DNA from 3 places in the Bradyrhizobium sp. 2TAF24 genome. Region 2 is predicted to be linked to each of the others. Evidence: riboswitches for the same ligand, from Rfam matches in the RefSeq annotation. Region 2 holds a riboswitch; each other region holds the start of a gene.
The links. Region 2 has a riboswitch for cobalamin ahead of AB4Z37_RS03750 (TonB-dependent receptor plug domain-containing protein). Riboswitches for the same ligand answer to the same signal wherever they lie in the genome.

Region 1 (5,272 bases), on a different contig from region 2:
GCTGTCGTCGCTGCGGCCGAGGAGGTCGCCGGTCGCCGGCGCGATGTGAAACCAGCTGTGCGCGGCGTCGTCGAAGCCGATGCGCAGCACCGGCAGCGTGCGCTCCTGGTGATGCGAATACCAATACCAGTCCGCCTGTGTCAGGCGCTGCCGCAGCGTGATCATCGCGTCCGGCAGCAGGCGGCGCGCGGCAGCGACGATGTCGGTCTCCGCCAGCGCCAGCGGCGCGCCCGTCGCAGGATCCGCTGGCGTGATGTGGCCGCTGCGGTCCGCGAGCAGCATCAGCGGCCGACCGCCGAGCCAGACGAAGCGCGCCTCGACCGCGCCGGCCTGCGGCCGCGCCACGATGTCCGCGATCCGCGGCTGATCCTGCCCCATATAGCGCACCGCCATGTCGCGGCCGATGCCGCGGCCGGCGAACAGCTCCAGCGGATTGAGCGACAGCCAGCCGCTCACCATCCAGGTGACAACAAACACCCCGCCGACAAGGCCGGCGAGGTGATGCCAGGCCATCCAGCCGCGATACGGCGTCATGCGCCCGCGGGCGTAGCGTTGGCGCAGCCGCAATCGCAGCACGCCGATCCAGAACCCGGTCGTGGCGACGACGATGCAGAAGCCAGAGATCCACAGCACCACCTGCCGCCAGGCCGCGCCGTCCTTGCGCAACACCGTGGGATATATCCAGTGCGGGATCGAGCCCAGCCAGTTCCAGATGCGCTCATGACGCGTGGTGTCGAGCGCGATCTCGCCGCTGCGGCTGGAGACATAGAGCTCGGTGCCGGCGGCATCGCCGAGCCCCACCAGGAACAGCGGCCGCAGCGGATCATAGCGCGCGGTGACGCTCCACTGGTCGCGCGTCACCGTGTCGAGCAGCTCCGGACGTGTGGACGCAGGGTGATGCGCTGAGATCGCCAGTGCCTGATCGGCGGTGATGGCGTCGATCGCGTGGCCATCGGTCGCGGCGATGACGGCGCGGCGTCCGTCCCAGGTCGTGATCCGGTACACCGGCGTCGTATCCAGCATCGCGAGGCGCAGCTCGCGCGGATAGGTGGTCGCACCGGTGAGCGCCAAAGCGCGGTCCGGCGTCACAGCCACCTTGTCCCAGGCGACGGGCGGCAGTGCCGCCCATCGCTCGGTGTCACTAAGCTGCGGAAACGCGACATACATCATCACCACGCCGGACACGAACCACATGGCGAACAGCAGGCATGTGGCAATGCCGATCCAGCGGTGGATGATATAGAGCCAGCGTTTGGCCCGTCGCACGATCCGCAGGTTCATCGTCAGAACTTGACGTTGACCGACAGTTCCGCCGTGCGCGGCATGCCCAGCAGCCACTGGCCGCTGTAAGGCGCCGACACGGCATAGACCTTGTCGAACAGGTTATAGACGCGCAGCGCCACGGTGGTCTGTGCGTCCGGCTGCCAGCGCAGGCCGGCGTTGACCAGTGCGTAGGACGGCCGCTGCAGCGTGTTGCCGGCGTCGGTGTACATCGACCCGACCACCTGCACGCCGGCGTTGGCCGACCAGTTCGGCGCGAAATTCCAGGTCACCCAGGCATTGCCGACCTGCTGGGGCACGTTGAACGGCACATTGCCGGCATAGTTGACCAGCTTGCCGCCGACGACGGCGGAGAAGTTGTCGTACTTGGCGCGCAGCAGCGCGACATTGCCGTCGACCCGCCAGGCGTCGTTGAGCGTGAGGCCGAGGCTCGCCTCGATGCCGCGCGACGACTGCTGGCCGACCTGCAGCGACGGGCCCGCCAGATTGGTCGAATCCGGAATCAACAGGTTGTTCTTGACGATGTCGTAGGCGGCGAGCGTCCACTCGCCGCGGCCGCCCCAGAACGACTGCTTGACGCCGACCTCGACCTGCCGGCCGGTGGCGAGCTGGAAGTTCTTCTGGCTGGTGTTGAGTGTGATCAGGTTGCCGACCGGGTCGACGGCGGTGGCGTACTGACCATAGAACGCCAGGTTCTCGATCGGGGTGTAGACGAGGCCGGCGCGCCAGCTCGTGCCTGACAGCGAGGTTTCGAAGCTGTTGGCGGGGATGCGGTCGTCGGTGCGGTTGACGGTCGGCCGGTCGAAGCGCACGCCGCTGACCAGCGCGAGCTGCTCGGTGAGCATCAGGCGATCCTCGGCGAACAGCGCGTACTGGTTGGTCAGGGAATGGTAGCCCGGCGTCGTCGGGCTGGTGGTCGCCGAGAACAGGCCGGGATCGAAGTTGAGGAGCGGAACGTAGGTCTGACCGTTGTAGGGCGAGTTGTTGACGTGGGCGAAGGTGATCTGGTTGACGTCGAAGCCGGCGACGAACTCGTTCCTGAAGCCGAAGATGTGGCCGCGCAGCGTCACGTCGGTGCGGGTGCCGAGCTGGGTCTGGTCGTGGAAGATCTCGATATAGCTGTTGCGGCCGATGAGGCCGGTCGCCGGGCTGAACGTATAGGCCTCGATGTCGCGCCAGTGCCGGTTGCTGGTGAGATAGTAGGTGGTGTTGCGCACCGAGACGCCGTCGGCGACGTCCCATTCGGTCTTGAACTGGGTCCAGTTGTCCTTGTAGCGGATCTGGCTGTCCCATGTGTTGTAGTTCTGATAGCGCAGCGCGGTGTCGAGCGTGCCGTTGATCAGCGGGGTGCCGAAATAGCGCGACGGGCTGCGGTCGCCATAGTCGTTCGATAGCGTGAAGGCGAGGTTGTCGGCCGCCTGCACCCGCACCGCGGCGGAGACCGCGACATTCGAGGTCCTGTCGCGGTCGACATAGCCGTCGGACATATTGCCGGTGGCGGCGACGCGGTAGGAGACATTGGGATTGATCGGGCCGCCGCTGTCGACCGCAAGCCGCCGCGTCATGTTGGTGTCGAGCGAGACCTCGGCCTCGTTGTGCGCGGTGGTGATCGGCTTTTTCGGCACGACATTGACGATGCCGCCGATCGCGCCTTCGCCGTACATCACCGAGGCCGGGCCGCGCATCACCTCGATCTGCTGCGCCGTCCAGGTGTCGAACGGGAAGGTGACGGTGCCGGCGCCGACATAGAAGCGGGTGCCGTCATACAGCGTCATCACCGAGTTGCTGCCGGCGAAGCCGCGGGTCGCAAACGACAGCCCGCCATTGCCCGGTGCCGGGGTGGCGGTGAAGCCCGCCGCGTTCTGGGTCACGGCGTCGAGCACGCTGTGCTGGCCGCGCGCGGCGATGGTGTCGGCGCTGATCACCTCGACGCTGGCAGGCGTCTGCAGCGGGGTGAGGCCGAGGCGGCTGCCGCTCGCTGCGGGTGCAGTGAGGTGCAGCGCGGTCGCGGGCGGTGCGGATGACGCAGGTGCGTTGCCCGCTGACGTCGCGGCGGTTGCGGCAGGCCTCGGTCGGGTGCGCGTCGCGCGTTCGGCGCGCCTGCTGGCGGCGCGTTTCGGTTTTGCCTGTGCCGGGGGTGACACTTCGATGGTGTCGAGCCGGCCGGGTTGGGTCGCGCCCTGGGCGGAGACTTCGGCGGGCAGCAGCAGTGACGACAGGGCGATGGAGCAGAGCAGGGCGGCGCGGCGGCGCGGCGCTGCGATCGGACGGACAGACATTGGGTTTGATGACTCGCGTGAGGATCAGTGGCGGCGATGTAGTGTATGTTATGTTATAACGTTACATACGCCTGGTGAGGCACGCAATGGGGCGAGGCCGGCGACGTGCGCGCAGCCGACATCGCTGCCGAATGTCTTGGATAAGGGAGATCGGCGCCGTGCGACGGCGCTGTCATGGAAGGGAAGATCATGAGTCGGGGACTCGCGGTGAGCGTGGCACGTCACCGCGAACGCAAGCCGCCCCGGTCGCCCTACGGCGACGGATCGGCTTCCACCAGGACGCCCCGCCCGATGTGCTCGCGTGTGACCACGGCTGACGGCAGGTCTCCTGGCTCGCGGGTCGTCGCTGATCGTCACCTTCCCGGGCGAAGCAGCCCAGTGGCTTTGAGCATCACCGCCCGTGATTACGGGCTGCGTGCTGACGATCGGCTCGCCGCTTACAGTTGCGGGGACAGCTGCGGCTTGAGGCGAACCTGCACCGCATTCCCTTTTGATCCTCGGAAGGAACCGTCGCCGCGACGATAGGCAGTGGTTCGGTGGGCGTCAATCGACTCGATTGTCGATGCACATGCTTTGCTGTGGCAATAGGTCTCACCGTCGCGGCGGTGACGGCAGGCGGCCGGTGCGCCCTGCGCGGCAGCGATGGCCTCGGCGCCGTCGCGTGGCGTCGTCGTCCGCGGCCGCGCGCCGCCATGCGCCGGAGTTGTCCAGCTCACGCGGGAGGTCCTGCGCAGGTTGACTCGCGAAGGCGTGCGCCTATGGTTCGCGGGCCAGTTCGATGGGCGCGCGTGCGACAGCCCATCCTCGTGCCGCCTGCGCCGGCCTGACCATCATAAAGACGACGCTTCATGAATCTCCATCATCTGCTGCACAAGCGCCTGTCCGCCGGCCGCCCGGTTCGCGTTGCGCTGATCGGCGCCGGCAAGTTCGGCTCGATGTTCCTCGCCCAGGTGCCGCACACGGCGGGCCTCGAGGTCGCCGTCATCGTCGACCTCGATCCGGAGCGGGCGCGCGATGCCTGCCGCACGGTCGGCTGGGATGCGGCACGGATCGCCGCGACGTCGTTCACGAAAGACGGTCTTGCGGCGATCGGCGATGCCGCTGTCGAGGTGGTGATCGAGGCGACCGGCAATCCCGCCGTCGGCATCCGCCATGCGCGTGCGGCGATCGCCGCCGGCAAGCATATCGTGATGGTCAATGTCGAAGCCGACGTGCTTGCGGGTCCGCTGTTGGCGGAGGAGGCGCGCCGCGCGGGCGTGGTCTATTCATTGGCCTATGGCGACCAGCCGGCGCTCACCGCCGAGCTCGTCGACTGGGCGCGCGCCACCGGCTTCCGTGTCGTCGCCGCCGGCAAGGGCACCAAGTACCTGCCGCTCTATCACGACGTCACGCCGGCCGAGGTGTGGAAGCATTACGGCCTCAGCGCCGCCGAGGCGCAGTCGGCGGGCATGAACCCGCAGATGTTCAATTCCTTCCTCGACGGCACCAAATCCGCCATCGAGATGGCGGCGATCGCCAACGCTACCGGCCTCGACGTGCCGTCCGCAGGCCTTGCGTTTCCGCCCTGCGGCGTCGACGACCTGCCGCATGTGCTGCGGCCGCGGGATGCCGGCGGCGTGCTCGAACGCGCTGGTGTGGTCGAGGTGGTGTCGTCAGTGGAGCGCGACGGCCGTCCGGTGTTCCGTGACCTGCGCTGGGGTGTCTATGTGGTG
Region 2 (5,272 bases):
AGATGTCCTTCACGCCACAGGCGATGTGCTGGATGCCCTCGCCGCGGTAGATGTGGAGATACTCCTCGATCTGCCCGGCATCGCCGGCGTCTTCGTTGATCGGAATTCGGATCTTGCCGTCGGGACTGGTCAGCGCCCGCGAGAACAGGCCCGATGCGCGGCCCTCGATGTCGAAGAAGCGGATCTGGCGGAAGTTGAACAGACGGCTGTAGAAGCCGGTCCACACATCCATGCGGCCGCGATGGACGTTGTGGGTGAGATGGTCGAGATAATAGAGGCCAACGCCTTCGGGCCGCGGATTGCGGCCATTGAGCCACTCGAACTCGGCGTCGTAGGCCGAACCCTTGGCGCCATACTGATCGACGAAATACAGCAGGCTGCCGCCGATCCCCTTGATCGCGGGAACGTCGAGGGTCTTCTGCGCGGACGGAATGTCCGCTGGTTCGGCGCCGAGCGAAATGGCGCGTTCATAGGCGCGACGCGCATCGACCACCCGGAACGCCATCGACGGCGCACACGGGCCATGGGCAGCGACGAAGCTGTGGCCGTGAGTGCCCGGCTGTTCGTTGACGAGATAGTTCACGTCGCCCTGGCGGTACACAGTGATCGCCTTGGTCTTATGCCGCGCCACCGCGGTGAACCCCATCAGGCGGAACAAGGCATGCAGTTGCTCCGGCTCCGGGTGGGCGTATTCGACGAACTCGAAGCCGTCGGTCCCCATCGGGTTGTGGTCGGAAATGGTGGCGGCTGGCGCATCGTGCGGAAACGGACCCATCGCGGCTCTCCCTGGACTTTGATGCCGACATTTTCATTCACATCGGACACAATGTTCATGCATAATGGGGCGCTTTCCGGCACGAACACGCACGATCTGTGCATCTAGGAGGCTTCTTCTGCATGACATCGATGGGAACCGTCGCGGTCGACGCCTTCGATCTGAAGATTCTCGCCGCCCTGCAGGATGACGGGCGCCTGACCAACCAGGAGCTGGCTGATATCGCCGGCCTGTCCGCCTCGCAGTGCTCGCGCCGCCGCAGCCGGCTCGAGGAGGATGGCATCATCCAGGGCTATCATGCCGACCTCGCCAATGAGGCGCTGGGCTTCAATGTCATCGCCCTGGTGCACATCACGCTCGCCACCCACTCGCCGAACAACGCCAAGCGCTTTCGTGACCTGGTGCTGCGGGTCGACGATATCCAGGAGGCCTTCGCCCTCACCGGCGACGCCGACTACATGCTCAAGATCGCACTGCGCGACCTCAAGAGCTTGTCTGACATCGTCAACAATGTGCTGATGCCGCACGACAGCGTCGCCCATGTGCGCTCGTCGATCGTGCTGGATTGCCTCAAGACCACGCGGAAGCTGCCGCTTGGCCGGCCGCGCCCCGCTGGCGGGCGTTAACGATTTGAGACGTCGGGCGTCGCCACGACTGAAAAGACGCCAACGCCATGTTGTGGTGCATGCGGCCGACATCACCAGATCAAGCATGGCCTGGTATCGCGCCCGGGTGATTCGGCCGATTCGCCCCTGTTTCGTTCCGCCGTTGTTCGAAACGTTAAAGGCGCTCATCGCGCTCGTTACATTTCAACACAAATGCCTTGTTCTGCACGAAGTCGCTGGCTGGCGACGACACCTGGCCGCTGCAGGTACACACCAAGCCCGGCCGCCTCTCGCGAAAATTAACGATTGCGACACGTCGCGCGATGAAGCGATCGCAATCTGTCCCGAAGCCGATCTTCATCTTGTAGCCATGCATTCGCCGGTCCCAAGATGAGGCGGGCGCGATCGACGATCACGGCGATTCGGCCGATTCGCCCTCGTTTCGTTCCGGCAGCGTTCGAAATGTTAACGGCACGAGCGCGGTTCGTTACATTTCGACACAAATGCCTTGTTCTGCGCGATGCCACTGATCGTGACGGCACCTGGCGGCGACAGGCGCACACAAGCCCGGCCATGTCTCGCGAAATTAACGATTGCAGCACGCCGCATAATGAAACGATCGTGATCGGTGCCGAAGCCCGATCTTCATCTTGTACCCGCGCATCCGCGCAATCCCCAGATGAGGCGGGCGCGATCGAGCGCCATGGCGATTCGGCCGATTCGGGCGTGTTTCGTTCCAATGTCGTTCCAAAGGTTAACCGCACCGCGCTGACACGTCGCGTTCTGAGACAAACGCGCAACACTTTCAGCCGCCCTGCCGCACCGCAGCCGGCGGCTATTGACGCCCGACACGGCCAAATCTTAACGTCTGGTTGACGGTTCCCATTTGGGATCAAAAGGGAATGCGGTGAGGATCCCCTCCGATGCCGCAGCTGCCCCCGCAACTGTAAGCGACGAGCCAGCCATCCGTTGCCACTGGGCCCTCGGACCCGGGAAGGCGATGGCGCAGCGATGACTCGCGAGCCAGGAGACCTGCCGTCAACGTGGTCACACGCGACGATGCCGGTCGGGGAGTACAGGCATTGGTTCCATGAGGGTGAACGCTCGCATGGGCCCCGGTTGCTGTGACGTGCCACTGCCGTCAACCGAGGGCTCCATGTCTGCTGTTTTCACTGCGTCAAAGTCGCGCCGCCGCCAGGCGGTGGTCACCTCCATCGCCGCACCACTGCTCTTCACCGCCATCTCCCAGGCCCGCGCTCAACCGGCGCCGACGGCGGCCCAGAATCTGCCCGAGATCGTCGTCAGCGCCACGCGGACGGAAACGCCGGCCGAGCAGATCGGCAATTCGGTGACGGTGATCTCCGGCAAGGACCTCGAGCGTGACCAGCGGCGCACGGTGCCTGACGCCCTCGCCACCGTGCCCGGGCTCAATGTGGTCCAGAGCGGCGGCCCCGGCGGCCTCACCGCCGTGTTCATCCGCGGCACCAACGCCAACCACACCAAGGTGCTGATCGACGGCATCGACGTCAGCAATCCCAGCGACGTCAACCGCGTGTTCGATCTCGGCCAGTTGCTCACCAGCGACATCGAACGCATCGAGGTGTTGCGGGGACCGCAGAGCGGCCTCTACGGCGCCGATGCGATCGGCGGCGTGATCTCCATCACCACCAGGAAGGGCGAAGGTCCGCCGCGGGCGACCGCCAGCATCGAGGGCGGCTCGTTCGGCACGTTCAACCAGGACGTCGGCCTCAGCGGATCACAGGACCGCATCAGCTACGCCTTCAATGTCTCACACTTCGCGTCATCCAACACGCCGGTCACGCCATCCGAGCTTCTGCCGCCGGGGCAGCGGGCGATCGGCAACTGGTATGACAACATGACATACTCCACGAAGCTCGGCGTCGACGTCACCGACGATTTCGCCCTCAACGTCACGGCCCGCTACACCGACGCGACGCTGCGCTTCACCGGCGACACCTTCAATCCCGTCACCTTCTCCAGCACACCGAGCCCGACCCAGAGCACGCAGCAGGTACGGCAGATCTTCACCCGCGCCGAGGGCGTATGGTCGCTGCTGGACGGCCGTTTCAAGAACTATTTCGGCGTGAACTACGCCAGCCACTGGAATTTCAATGCCGATCCGAGCGCGGGCAACTCCACCAACACCGGCGATCGCGTGAAATATGACTGGCGTGGCGTGCTGGCCCTGCTGCCGGCGCAGACCCTGGTGATCGGCGCAGAGCACGAGCGAGAGCAGCTCAACACTGCCACGGTATTCGCCGAGAACGTCAACAAAGGCGCCTATCTCGAGCTGCAATCTGAATTCTTCAAGCGGCTGTTCGTGGTGTCGAACATCCGCCTCGACGACAACGACCGCTTCGGCGACCACACCACCTGGCGCGTGGTGCCCGCCTACATCATTCCAGGCACCGAGACCAGGCTGAAGGCGAGCTATGGCACCGGCTTCAAGGCCCCGACCCTGAGCCAGCTCTATGTCGACTATCCGTCGTTCCTGTTCTTTGCCAATCCGAACCTCAAACCGGAGCAGAGCACCGGCTACGACGCCGGCTTCGAGCAACCGGTCGGCGACCGCTTCCGCTTCGGCGCCACCTACTTCCACAACGACATCACCGACCTGATCAACACCGTGTCGAACCCGGCGACCTTCAGCTCGACCTATGTCAATATCGGCGCGGCAGAAACCGAAGGCGTCGAGACGTTCGCGACCTGGACCGTCTCCGAGACCGTTCAGTTGCGCGGTGACTACACCTATACCCGCGCGATCGACAAGACGACCGGCCTCGAACTGCTGCGACGTCCGAAGAACAAGGCGAGCGTGACGGCGAACTGGTCGCCCTCTGCGGTGCTGTCGGTATCGGGAACCGTGCTCTATGTCGGCAGCTTCATCGACAGCAGCCGCGATTTCTCCATCCCGCGGATGACCGCACCGGGCTACACCGTCGTCAACCTCGCGGCCGACTACACCATCAACGACCAGATGAAACTGTTCGGGCGCATCGATAACCTGTTCAACCAGCGCTATCAGGACCCGACCGGATTCCTGCGGCCCGGCTTCGGGATCTTCGGTGGCGTTCGTGTCGCCAGCTATGGCGTAAGATAGCCTGGAAACCGGTGAAGCATCGTCGCGTGCTTGCACGCGACGATGCTTTGTGGTTCGGTGCCGCCGTCATCGCTGTCTTCCGCCACATGGCCGCTGATCAGGTCTGGAGCAAGATGACTGCCGATACGCCCGCGGCGCAAAACATCCTCAGTGCAAGCGACACATCCTCAGTGCAAGCGACCTGGACGTGACCAACCACGAGACAATCGGGCCTATCGCCCATGGAGGGGTCAACGCGACATGGTAGCCCCCGGCGCCGCCCGGCCTTCACTCACGGCCCCCCTGATCCTTGCTGTGCTTGCGAGCGCGCTTTTTGTCGCTTCGCTGGGAGTAGGTCCGGTCAAGCTCGCGCCGGCGACCGTGGTCAGAGCCCTGCTCGGCCTCGGCAGCGACGTACACCTGATCATCGTTCGCGAGATCCGGCTGCCTCGCGCGATCCTCGCCTTCGCCATCGGCGGCATCCTTGGGTTGTCCGGCGCCGCGCTGCAGGGGCTCCTGCGCAACCCCCTGGCATCACCGTCGCTGTTCGGCGCGCCGCAGTCCGCTGCCTTCGGTGCGGTGCTGATGATCGCGCTCGGCCTCGCCGACGTCCGTTCCTACGTGCTGCCTGTGGCCGCGATCATCGCGGCCTTCATCTCGGTGTTCGCACTGCTTGCCGTTGCCGGTCGCAATGCCGGGCTGCTGCTGCTGATCCTCACCGGCCTCGCCCTGCAGAGCCTCGCCGGCGCCCTCACCTCGTTGGCGATGAACCTGTCGCCCAATCCGTTTGCT
Region 3 (5,272 bases), on a different contig from region 2:
CACATAGCCGAGCCGGCCGCGCACTGTGGCGATGGTGTCGATCTGCTCGCTGAAGCTGTGATCCGCGGTCGTGCCCGACCACACCGCGCCGTTGGAGGGATAGGCGTTCGGCTGCATCGCATCGATCTCGATGCCGAGCAGGAGGCCTGACGGCAGCACACGGTTGGCGCCGGCCTGCACGCCGCCGACCATGCCGCCGAAGCCTTGCGTCGCCGCCGCGCCGTCTTCGATCGCTGCCCGGCCGCTGCCATGGCCGAAGCCGGCATGGGCGCCGACATACGCCCCGTTCCAGTCGAATGGGGGTGGCGCGACCTGGGATGCCTGTGCGGAGTCCGCCGCCCGGGCCGGTCCTGCGCCGGCCAGCGACACCACAGCCAAACCGCCCAGCAGGGCCTGCCATCGCATTGAAACGTCCACCTGATGTCCTCTGAGAGATGCAATTAAGAATTACTTGCAACTGAATTCAACACATCGGTGGGAGCTTGGCAAGTTACTTGCGAATAATTCGCAGAAGGCACGCAAGTGCGCCCGCGGACCGGTGTCGGATCCGCGAGCGGCTGGACGATCGGGAGGGAAGCCGGGCGGGGCGCGCGGCCGGCCGTCAGGTCACGAAGTACCAGAGCGACAGTGTAAGGCCGCTGACGATGACGGCGCCGCGCACCACGGCTTCGGGCACGCGGCGGGCGACCACGACCCCGCTCCAGCCGCCGACGATGCTGGCGACCGCGATCAGCAGGCTGAGCTTCAGATCGACGATGCCCGACATCAGGAACACGACAGCCGCGACCGCCTGCAGCACGATCGACAGCAGGTTCTTCGCCGCGTTCACCGCGTGATAGTCGCTGTCGCGCGACAGCGACAGCGAGGCCAGCATCATCACGCCCATGCCCGCGCCGAAATAGCCGCCATAGATCGAGACCAGGCCCTGCGCCGGCAAGGCGAGGTCGGTTTGTGTGGCGTTCGCCTTCAAGGCGGCGCGGGCCTGCACCACCTTCTGCAGCTGCCGTGCGCCGGCGAACAGCAGCGTCGCGAACAGCAGCAGCCAGGGCACCAGCGCGCGGAAGGTGCGGTCGCCGGACCACAGCAGCAGCGCCGCGCCGATGCCGCCGCCGAGCATGGAGATCACGCACAGCGGCAGTAGTTTGCGGAACGCGGCCGCGATCTCGCGGCGATACGCGACGGCCGAGGCCACCGAGCCGAGCACCACCGCGGTTGCGCTGGTGGCGTTCGCTGCTACCGGCGGGACGCCGACCGCAAGCAGGGCGGAGAACGTGAAAATGGTGCCGCCGCCGGCGATCGCGTTCAGCACGCCGGCGGCAAATCCCGCGGTCGTGAGCAGGGTGATTTCGGAAAACGTCATGTCGGCCTCCGCCGGTGTTGGACCACGGCGGGCAGGAGGGCTCTAGAACGAAAGTGATCGCTCAGTTCGGCGCGTGCGCGGCGCGGAACTGGCCCGGCGTGGCGCCGAAATAGCGCAGGAACAGGCGGCCGAAATGGCTCTGGTCGCTGAAGCCGGTGGCGTAGGCGGTGTCCGAGATGCTTTCGCGCCGGCGCAGCATGTCGCGTCCGCGATTCAGCCGCTCATTGATCCTGTAGGCGTGGGGCGTCATGCCGGCATGCCGCGCGAAGGCGCGGATGAAGCCCTCGCGGCTGCACGACAGCGCGCGGGCCGCCTCGGTGATGCTGGCGTAGCGCGTGGCGGCATCCAGCAGTTCGGAATCGACGCCGGTGCGGGCGCGCGGCCCGTGCCAGCGCGGCGGCGGCGCGCCGTCGCGCACCCATCCCACGATCATGTCGCCGACGTCGTCGGGTTGCGCCTGCAACAGGCTCGGCTCGTCGGCGACGAGGTAGTCGCTCGCGAGCAACAGCTGCCGCGTGGCGTCGGGCAGGCTTTCGGCCTTGAGGAAAAACTCGGTGGAGCGCAGCTCGCCGCGCAGCGATGGCAGCGCGCGGTGCGCGCGCCGCTGCGGCACCAGCAGCATCTGCCCAGGGGCGAGCTGCAACGGATGACGGCCGACGCGGAAGTCGCGATGCCCGTTCCACACCACCGACACCTGCACCTCGTCGTGATAATGCAGCTCCAGCCCGTCGGGCCGGCGGCCGATCCAGTCGGCGCCTTCGAGCAGCCAGCGATGACCGACATAGTCGTAGCGAAGATTGTTCGGCATGGTCGAAGCGGTGGTGATTGTGGTCCGCGAGCGGCGTGGAAGAGCGCTTTATCGCATGCCGCGCGGCTTTTGAAGCGGTCGGTTCTTGAGAACATGCCAGCGCCGCCTATCTTGCATGCGGGGAACCGTTTTTCAGTTGGGGAAATATCATGCCGTCACGTGCGCGCGTCGATGAGTTCATTGCAGTGGTCGAAAGCGGCGATCACGCCGGCGCCATCGAGCGCTACTATACCGAAGATGCCAGCATGCAGGAGAATGCCGCTCCGCCGCGTGTCGGGCGCGATGTCCTGGTCGAACGCGAGCGCGGGGTGCTGGCGCGCATGCGCCATATTGATTCGAAGGCGATGGCGTCCGTGGTCGAGGGCGACCGCGTGGCGATCCACTGGGTGTTCGAGCTGACCGACCATGACGGCCATGTCCGCCGGGTGGACGAAGTCGCCCTGCAGGAATGGCGCGGCGATCGCATCTTCCGCGAACGTTTCTTCTACAACCCGGAGCCGCCGAAAGCGTAAGGCGCGGCGATCGCCCGCCCGCTCGGCGCGGGTTGCGGGGCCGGCGGGGCACGGACCATCCCCGCTATTCTGCGGTTTGCAAAAAACCTCCCAGCTCTATTGACCCGAATCGAGTCTTCATACCAGATGTAGTGGTCACGGTTCTTTCGGGATCACAATCTTCGGAAGCTAAGAGGGAAACCGGTGCGCGCCGATCAGGGATCTGGTCGGCGCAAGGCCGGTGCTGCCCCCGCAACTGTAACGGCGAGTCTCGGTCCCACCAGCCACTGGATGCTTCCGCGAGGGAGTTCCGGGAAGGCGGACCGAAGCGATGACCCGAAGCCAGGAGACCTGCCTGTGACAGTGAACAACGTCCACGGGCGGGGTGTCCCGGTGGCCGCTCGCTGACGGCTGGCCGCAAGGTCCGCCGCCCTGACGCAGCGTCCCCTCGGCCCAAGCCCCAAGATCGAAACAAGATCGAAAAAGGGGTTGCCGAATGTCCTTGTCTGCCGAAGCCATTACCAATGGTCATCTGCCGTCGCTGCCGGTGCCGCGCGCAGCCGGCGTGTCGCCGTCCGCGCCGGCCTTCCATGTCATCCGCCGCAACGGCAGTGTCAGCCCGTTCGAGGCCGGCAAGATCGCCGTGGCCATGACCAAGGCGTTCCTCGCGGTCGAGGGCCATGCCGCCGCGGCGTCGCGCCGGGTGCATGAGATCGTCGAGGAGCTGACCGCGCAGGTCGTCTCCGCGCTGACGCGCCGCGTCGATTCGCAGCGCGCGCTCCACATCGAGGACATCCAGGACCAGGTTGAGCTGTCGCTGATGCGCGGCGGCCACCACAAGGCGGCGCGCGCCTATGTGCTCTATCGCGAGGAGCGCGCGAAGGCGCGCCGCGACGCCGGCGTGACCGAGACCGCGCCCGCCGCGCCGGCGCTGCGCGTCAAGGGCCGTGACGGCGCGCTGCGTCCGCTCGACGAGGCGCGGCTGGAGCGCGTGCTGACGGAGGCTTGCGACGGCCTCGACGGCGTCGCGACAGTGCCGGTGCTGAGCGAGGCGCGCCGCAACCTCTATGACGGCATGACCGCGGAGGAGCTGGCGCAGGCCCAGGTGATGGCCGCGCGCACCCTGATCGAGCAGGAGCCGAACTACGCCTATGTCAGCGCGCGGCTGCTGCTGGACGCGCTGCGCCGCGAGGCGCTGAGCTTCGTGTTCAAGCGCGACCAGCAGGCGAGCCAGGCCGACATGGCCGGCCTCTACGCCGACTATTTCAAGGCCTACATCGACACCGGCATCAGCCACGAGCTGCTCGACCCCGAGCTGCGCCGCTTCGATCTCGGCCGCCTTGCGGCGGCGCTGAGGCCCGAGCGTGACCACCAGTTCCAGTTCCTGGGCCTTCAGACGCTGTACGACCGCTACTTTCTGCATGCCGGCGGCACCCGCTTCGAGCTGCCGCAGGCGTTCTTCATGCGCGTCGCCATGGGCGTCGCGGTGCGCGAGATCGACCGCGAGGCGCGCGCCATCGAATTCTACGATCTGTTGTCGTCGTTCGACTTCATGGCCTCGACCCCGACGCTGTTCAATGCCGGCACGCTGCGGCCGCAGCTGTCGTCGTGCTTCCTCACCACGGTGGCTGATGACCTCGACGGCATCTTCAAGTCGATCAAGGACAATGCGCTGCTGGCGAAATATTCCGGCGGCCTCGGCAACGACTGGACGCGGGTGCGCGGCCTCGGCGCCCACATCAAGGGCACCAATGGCGAGAGCCAGGGCGTGGTGCCATTCTTGAAGGTCGCTAACGACACCGCGATCGCGGTCAACCAGGGCGGCAAGCGCAAGGGCGCGGTGTGCGCCTATCTCGAAACCTGGCATGTCGACATCGAGGAATTCCTCGACCTGCGCAAGAACACCGGCGACGACCGCCGCCGCACCCATGACATGAACACCGCCAACTGGGTGCCTGATCTGTTCATGCAGCGTGTCGCGAGCGATGGTCCGTGGACACTGTTCTCGCCCGACGAAACGCCAGACCTGCACGATCTCTATGGCCCGGCGTTCGCCGTGGCTTACGAGGCTTATGAGGCCAAGGCCGCGCGCGGCGAGATGCGCGTGTCCAAGACCCTGCGCGCGGTCGACCTGTGGCGGCGCATGCTGACCATGCTGTTCGAGACCGGCCATCCCTGGATCACCTTCAAGGATCCCTGCAACATCCGCTCGCCGCAGAACCACATCGGCGTCGTGCATTCCTCGAACCTGTGCACCGAGATCACCCTCAACACCTCGGATACCGAGGTCGCGGTGTGCAACCTTGGCTCGGTCAACCTCGCCGCTCACGTCACCGCGCAGGGCCTCGACCAGGCCAAGCTCGCCCGCACGGTGAAGACCGCGGTGCGCATGCTCGACAACGTCATCGACGTCAATTTCTACACCATCCCGGAAGCGCGCCGCTCCAACCTGCAGCACCGCCCGGTCGGCCTCGGCCTGATGGGCTTCCATGACGCGCTGCAGACCCTGCGGCTGGCCTACGCCTCCGACGAGGCCGTGGCGTTCGCCGACACCAGCATGGAGGCGCTGAGCTTCCATGCCATCTCGGCATCGGCCGATCTTGCTGCCGAGCG

Region 1: another riboswitch for cobalamin. It lies ahead of AB4Z37_RS15950 (TonB-dependent siderophore receptor); the one in region 2 lies ahead of AB4Z37_RS03750 (TonB-dependent receptor plug domain-containing protein).
Region 3: another riboswitch for cobalamin. It lies ahead of AB4Z37_RS10255 (ribonucleoside-diphosphate reductase subunit alpha); the one in region 2 lies ahead of AB4Z37_RS03750 (TonB-dependent receptor plug domain-containing protein).

Annotation. Positions count from the first base shown of each region.
Region 1 covers NZ_JBFRFW010000009.1:153,546-158,817, forward strand. The annotation lists gene AB4Z37_RS15945 (PepSY domain-containing protein) at 1-1,281, opposite strand, end outside; gene AB4Z37_RS15950 (TonB-dependent siderophore receptor) at 1,284-3,560, opposite strand; cobalamin riboswitch at 3,862-4,086, opposite strand; gene AB4Z37_RS15955 (NAD(P)H-dependent oxidoreductase) at 4,409-5,272, shown strand, end outside.
Region 2 covers NZ_JBFRFW010000002.1:106,622-111,893, forward strand. The annotation lists gene hppD (4-hydroxyphenylpyruvate dioxygenase) at 1-775, opposite strand, end outside; gene AB4Z37_RS03740 (Lrp/AsnC family transcriptional regulator) at 898-1,401, shown strand; gene AB4Z37_RS03745 (hypothetical protein) at 1,954-2,256, shown strand; cobalamin riboswitch at 2,240-2,434, shown strand; gene AB4Z37_RS03750 (TonB-dependent receptor plug domain-containing protein) at 2,537-4,501, shown strand; gene AB4Z37_RS03755 (hypothetical protein) at 4,528-4,692, shown strand; gene AB4Z37_RS03760 (FecCD family ABC transporter permease) at 4,742-5,272, shown strand, end outside.
Region 3 covers NZ_JBFRFW010000005.1:151,611-156,882, forward strand. The annotation lists gene AB4Z37_RS10235 (carbohydrate porin) at 1-405, opposite strand, end outside; gene AB4Z37_RS10240 (sulfite exporter TauE/SafE family protein) at 602-1,360, opposite strand; gene AB4Z37_RS10245 (helix-turn-helix domain-containing protein) at 1,422-2,168, opposite strand; gene AB4Z37_RS10250 (nuclear transport factor 2 family protein) at 2,318-2,680, shown strand; cobalamin riboswitch at 2,802-3,033, shown strand; gene AB4Z37_RS10255 (ribonucleoside-diphosphate reductase subunit alpha) at 3,156-5,272, shown strand, end outside.